Linked DNA regions of Orrella dioscoreae. The protein of the gene in region 1 interacts with the protein of each later gene in a pairwise test. Links are inferred from orthologs where the notes say so. Each region holds a gene or a part of one and is shown on either strand. Other genes may lie near its edges. The genes, in order: secD and pheT.

Evidence for each region.
Region 2: the proteins of secD (region 1) and pheT interact in binary tests that used the Escherichia coli proteins (3 or more experiments, as listed by UniProt). The link is inferred for Orrella dioscoreae from one-to-one orthologs.

The regions. Positions count from the first base shown.
Region 1 is NZ_LT907988.1:3,635,822-3,639,010, forward strand. What follows is about bases 37-2,911. They hold secD (protein translocase subunit SecD), read right to left. Parts: upstream 2,473-2,911; coding sequence 601-2,472; downstream 37-600. Other genes in these bases: secF (protein translocase subunit SecF), read right to left, coding at 37-528; yajC (preprotein translocase subunit YajC), read right to left, coding at 2,636-2,911. Also shown: more of secF, read right to left, coding at 1-36; more of yajC, read right to left, coding at 2,912-2,986. UniProt on the Escherichia coli protein: Part of the Sec protein translocase complex. Interacts with the SecYEG preprotein conducting channel. SecDF uses the proton motive force (PMF) to complete protein translocation after the ATP-dependent function of SecA.
Region 2 is NZ_LT907988.1:2,742,202-2,745,538, reverse strand. What follows is about bases 174-3,196. They hold pheT (phenylalanine--tRNA ligase subunit beta), read left to right. Parts: upstream 174-483; coding sequence 484-2,910; downstream 2,911-3,196. Other genes in these bases: ODI_RS12825 (integration host factor subunit alpha), read left to right, coding at 2,926-3,196; pheS (phenylalanine--tRNA ligase subunit alpha), read left to right, coding at 174-468. In the rest of the region: more of pheS, read left to right, coding at 1-173; more of ODI_RS12825, read left to right, coding at 3,197-3,270.

The DNA.
Region 1 (3,189 bases):
CAGGATGATCACCACGTCGTGCAGGTTGGCGATCACGCCGGCCACCGCGAACTTCCATTCGAAGCGCATGCCCAGGTAGATCATGATGCCGACCACCACGAAGAGCAGCGCCAGCAGGCCGTTCTCGACCAGCTCATGGCCCACCTGCGGGCCGACGAACTCGACGCGGCGCAACGTGACCGAACTGTCGGCGGCCTGCAGCGCGCCCAGCACGGCCTCGCTCTGGCCGGCCGTGGTCTGGCCCTCTGCCAGCGGCAGGCGGATCATGACGTCGCGCGAGGTGCCGAAGTTCTGCACCTGGAAGTCGGTGTAGCCCAGGCCGGTGACGGCCGTGCGCACCTGGTCCAGCTGGGCGGCCTGCTCATAGCTGACCTCCATCAGCGTGCCGCCGGTGAACTCGATGGACAGGTGGAAGCCTCGGGTGGCGATGAAGAACACCGCCAGGACGAAGGTGATGAAGCTGATCGCGTTCAGCACCACGGCGTGGCGCATGAACGGGATGGTGCGATGGATGCGGAAAAATTCCATGTTGCAAGTTCCGGGTGACGGTCCGGGCGGCACGCGCCGCCCGGCTAACAGGTCGGATCAACGGGGATCGGATCAGCGCTGGGTGGGCTTCCAGACGGTGCCGATGGAAATGCTCTTGAGCTTGCGGCGGTTGCCATACCAGAGGTTGGCCAGCGCGCGCACGCCCACCACGGACGTGAACATGGAGGTCAGGATGCCCAGGCAGTGCACCACCGCGAAGCCGCGCACCGGGCCCGTACCGAAAGCCAGCAGCGCCAGCGCCACGATCAGCGTCGTCAGGTTCGAGTCCAGGATGGTTGCCCAGGCACGCTCGAAGCCATGATGGATGGCCTGCTGCGCCGTCGCGCCATTGCGCAGCTCCTCACGGATCCGCTCGTTGATCAGCACGTTCGCATCGATGGCCATGCCCAGGGTCAGCGCGATGGCCGCGATGCCGGGCAGCGTCAGCGTGGCCTGCAGCATGGACAGCAGCGCCAACAGCAGCAGCACGTTGAAGGTCAGGCCGATGGTCGAGAAGATGCCGAACAGGTGGTAATAAACGATGATGAAGACGGCGATGGCGATGAAGCCGAACAGCGTCGAATAGAAGCCCTTGGCGATGTTGTCCGCGCCCAGGCTCGGGCCGATGGTGCGTTCCTCGATGATTTCCATCGGGGCGGCCAGCGAACCGGCGCGCAGCAGCAGCGCGGTGTCGGCGGCCTCGGTGGCGCTCATGCTGCCCGAGATCTGCACCTGGCCGTTGGGGATTTCCACGCGGATGACCGGCGCCGTGACGACTTCGCCGCGGCCCTTCTCGAACAGCAGGATGGCCATGCGCTTGTTGACGTTCTCGCGCGTGACGTCGCGGAAGATGCGCGCGCCATTGGAGTCCAGCGTCAGGTGCACGGCAGCCTGCTGGCTTTGCTGGTCGCGGCCGGGCTGGGCGTCCTGCAAGTTCTCGCCCGTCAGGATGACCTGGCGGCGCACCAGCAGCGGACGGCCGTCGCGGTCCTGGTAGCGCTCCAGGCCGAAAGGCACGGTGCCGCTGGCCAGCGCGCTTTGCGCGGCGGGGCTGTCGTCCACCATGCGGATTTCCAGCGTGGCGGTGCGGCCCAGCAGTTCCTTGGCACGGGCCACGTCCTGCACGCCGGGCAGCTGGACCACGATGCGGTCGCCGCCCTGCTGCTGGATCACGGGCTCGGCGACGCCAAGCTCGTTGATCCGGTTGTGCAGCGTGGTGATGTTCTGGCGCAGCGCGTTGTTCTGGACGGTGGCGATGGCGGTCTGGCTCAGCACGCCGACCACCTGCGCACGATCGCCTTCCTGGCGCTCGGTGAACTGCAGGTCGGGCATGCGGCCGCGCAGGGCCGACAGCGCAGCGTCACGCACAGTGGCGTCGCTGAAGCTGGCCACCAGCGAGCGGCCGGCACGTTCGACCGTGCCGCCGGCGATCTTCTGGTCGCGCAGGATATTGCGGGCCTCGTTCGAGAGCGCCTCGTAGCGCGAGTTCAGCGCGCCATCCATGTCGACCTGCAGCAGGAAGTGCACGCCGCCGCGCAGGTCCAGGCCCAGCGACATGGGACGGGCACCGATAGCCGTCAGCCAGTTGGGCGAGGCGGGCAGCAGGTTCAGCGCGACCGTGTAGGACGGGTCGGCCGAATCGGGATTCAGGGAGCGCTCGATCAGGTCGCGCGCCTTCAATTGGATGTCGGTCGTGGCAAAGCGCACGCGGACGGTGCCCACGGGCCCGTTCATCTCGAAGCTGGCGCCGGTCGTCTCGAGGCCGGCCTCGGACAACAGCTGCTCGACACGATCGAGCATGGACGCATCCACCTTGACGGTCGACTTGGCGCTGGCCACCTGCACCGCCGGCGATTCGCCGAAGAAATTGGGCAAGGTGTAGAGCAGGCCGATCACCACCGCGATCAGGACGGTGGCGTATTTCCAGAGGGGGTAGCGGTTCATGGAGGAAAACGCAGGTGGTTGACTAACTTGGTAGAGAGGCCTTCGCCCCCATAAGACCTCGGCCCATCAGGGGCGCCGGGAAGCCGGCTTCGCCGGTCCCCCGGCGCCGCCCCCTTGAGGGGGAAGCGCGCAGCGCTTCGGGGGTGGGACTACCACTGGACTATCACAGGGCCTTGATGGTTCCCTTCGGCAGCACCGCGGAAACCGAGGGCTTCTGCACGATCACTTCGACCGGGCGATCGGCCAGGTCAGCCACTTCCACGGTGACGTAGTTGTCGCTGACCTTAGAGACCTTGCCCAGGATGCCACCGGCGGTGACGACTTCGTCACCCTTGGCCAGCTCGGACAGCAGCTGGCGATGGGCCTTCTGGCGCTTCATCTGCGGACGGATCATCAGGAAATAGAGGATCACGAACATCAGGACGATGGGCAGCATGCCCATCAGCGCGCCTGCGGGTTCGCTGCTGGCGGCGGCCTGCGCGAGGACGAGGCCGAGGTTGTCGGTTGCGAGCATCGGATTTCTCCTGATTGGAATTTTGGGTAATCGGCGATTGTAGCGGGGTTGCAAGACTTGTTCCGGCAAGCAACCGCGGAGGGGGCGCGGCCCCGTTTTCACCCCGGCGCCCCCGGGCGCCGCGCCGGGCAGGCCAGGGGCGCTAAAATCCCGCTTTTCCCTCTTATTCAGCGGCCCGCGGTGTCCCCCCCGTCACGGTCGCC
Region 2 (3,337 bases), 890 kb from region 1 along the record:
CGCATGCACGAGCCGCCCATCAAGGTGATCGCGCCGGGCCGCACCTTCCGCGTCGACAGCGACGCCACCCATTCGCCGATGTTCCACCAGGTCGAGGGCCTGTGGATCGCCGAGGACATCTCGTTCGCGGACCTGAAGGGTGTCTACACCGATTTCCTGCGCTGCTTCTTCGAGACCGACGACCTGGAGCTGCGTTTCCGCCCGTCGTTCTTCCCCTTCACCGAGCCCTCGGCCGAGATCGACATGCGCTTCATGTCAGGCCCCAACAAGGGCCGCTGGCTGGAAATCTCGGGCTGCGGCCAGGTGCATCCCCAGGTAGTGATGAATTTCGGGCTCGATCCCGAGCGCTACATCGGCTTCGCGTTCGGCTCCGGCCTCGAGCGCCTGACGATGCTGCGTTATGGCGTGAACGACCTGCGCCAGTTCTTCGAAGGCGATCTTCGCTTCCTGCGTCAGTTCAACGATTAATCTCCACGGCAGATCATGCAATTTCCTGAATCCTGGCTGCGCACGCTGGTCGACCCCGCGATTTCCTCGGACGAGTTGGGCCATCGCCTGACCATGGCGGGCCTCGAGGTCGAAGACGCGGTGCCGGCCGCGCCGCCTTTCTCGGGCATCGTCGTTGCCCGTATCCTGGAAACCACCCAGCACCCCGACGCCGACAAGCTGCGCGTCTGCCGCGTCGACGACGGTTCGGGCGAGCCGCTGCAGATCGTCTGCGGCGCGCCCAACGCGGCGCCCGGTCTGGTCGTGCCGCTGGCGCGCGTGGGCGCCGAGCTGCCTGGCGGCATGAAGATCGGCGTGGCCAAGATGCGTGGCGTGCAGTCCTCGGGCATGCTGTGCTCGGCCCGCGAACTGGGCCTGTCGCAGGACCACGGCGGCCTCATGGTCCTGGCCGATGACCTGGCGCCCGGCCGCGACCTGCGCGATGCCCTGGCGCTGGACGACACCGTCTTCACCCTGAAGCTCACGCCCAACCGTGCCGACTGCCTGTCGATCCTCGGCGTGGCGCGCGAAGTGGCTGCCCTGACGGGCGCGCCGCTGAAGACGCCGCAAGCCGCGCCGGCCAAGGTCGAACTGGACGAGGTCATTCCCGTCGACATCCAGGCGCCCGGCCTGTGCGGCCGTTTCGGCGGCCGTGTCATCCGCGGCGTGAACGCGCGCGCGGCCACGCCCGAGTGGATGCGCACCCGCCTGGAGCGGGCAGGGCAGCGCTCGGTGTCGGTGCTGGTCGACATCTCCAACTACGTCATGCTGGAACTGGGCCGCCCGTCGCACGTGTTCGACCTGGACAAACTGCCGGCCAAACAGCTCACCGTGCGCTGGGCGCGCGAAGGCGAGAAGCTGGAACTGCTGAACGGCCAGACCATCGAGCTGGACGGCGACATGGGGGTCGTCGCGGCTGGCGAACAGGTGGAAAGCCTGGCCGGCATCATGGGCGGCCAAGCCACGTCGGTCACGCTGGACACCACCAACATTTATGTCGAGGCCGCGTTCTGGTGGCCCGAGGCCATTGCCGGCCGCGCGCGCCGCCTGCGTTTCGGCTCCGAGGCCAGCCATCGCTTCGAACGTGGCGTGGACTACGCCAGCATTCCCGAGCACCTGGAATTCATCACCGCCCTGATCCAGCAGATCTGCGGCGGCCAGGCCGGCCCGCTGGACGACCAGACCGTGGGCACGCTGAAGGAAGCCGGCGCGCGCGCGCCGGTGCGCCTGCGCACCGCCCGTTGCGCCCGCGTGCTGGGCATCACGGTGTCGACCGATGACATCGCATCGGTCTTCACGCGCCTGGGCCTGCCGTTCACGCAGGAAGGCGAGGACTTCATCGTCACGCCGCCGTCGTACCGCTTCGACATCGAGATCGAGGAAGACCTGATCGAAGAGGTCGCCCGCATCCACGGCTTCGAGAACATTCCCGACCGCCCGCCGCTGGCGCGCGCCACCATGCTGTCGCAGCCCGAGGCCGAGCACGGCCCGCACGCGCTGCGCCGCGCCGTCGCCGCCCTGGACTACCAGGAAGTGGTCAACTTCGCCTTCGTCGAAGCCGAGTGGGAGCGTGACTACGCCGGCAATGACGACCCCATCAAGCTGCTGAACCCCATCGCCAGCCAGCTGGCCGTGATGCGCAGCAGCCTCATGGGCGGCCTGATCGCCAATATCGTGCACAACGCCAAGCGCAAGCAGAGCCGCGTGCGCGTGTTCGAACTGGGCCGCGTGTTCAGCCGCGATCCGCGCGTGGAAGCCGGTGGCCTGTCCGTGCGTGGCGTGCACCAGCCGCAACGCCTGGGCGGGGCGGCCTGGGGCACGGCAGCGGAAGAGCAGTGGGGCCTGCCCAGCCGCCAGGTCGACTTCTATGACGTGAAGCGCGACGTGGAGCTGCTCTTCGGCGCGCGCCTGTCCGCGGTGCGCTTCGTCGCCGCCGAGCATCCCGCCCTGCATCCCGGCCGCAGCGCCCGCATCGACGTCGATGGCGCGCCCGCCGGCTGGATCGGCGAACTGCATCCCCGTTGGGTGCAGCAGGCCGAGCTGGCGCACACGCCCGTGCTGTTCGAGATCGCGCTGGATGCGCTGACGCCCGCGCGCGTGCCGCAGGCCGACGACCTGTCGCGCCAGCCCATCGTGGTGCGCGACCTGGCGCTGTGGGTGCCGGCCGGCGTAGACGTGCAGTCGCTGCTCGACACGATTGCCGCCACGGCGGACAATGACCCGGCGTTGTCGGTGCTGCGTGACGTGCGTCTCTTCGACGTGTGGCGCGACCCCAAGGCCGGCGCCGACGCCGACAAGAGCCTGGCGTTCCGCTTCTGGCTGCAGGACCCCGTCGTCACGCTGGAAGATGCGCGCGTCGACGCCTGCATGGCGACCCTGCGCGATGCCCTGGCCAACGCACATGGCGTGCGCCTGCGCACCTGATCATCCGGAGCCGACATGAGCACTGCCGACCCCCGTACCCTGACCAAGGCTGAACTGGCCGAATTGCTGTTCGAGCGCGTGGGCTTGAACAAGCGCGAAGCCAAGGACATCGTGGATACCTTCTTCGAAGAGATCCGCGATGCGCTGGTCAGGGGCGACACCGTCAAGCTCTCGGGCTTTGGCAACTTCCAGGTGCGCAACAAGCCGCCGCGTCCCGGCCGCAATCCCAAGACGGGCGAGACGATTCCCATCGCCGCGCGCCGCGTGGTAACGTTCCACGCCAGCCAGAAGCTCAAGAGCTCCGTCGAGCAGACGGGCTTGCCGGCATCCACCGAGGACGATTCCGACGCCGACGATTGATCCCTTGCGGATCCTCGGCGGACGATACGTTTTGTTGGCTTTTGTCATCCCTGCATAGACGGGCATC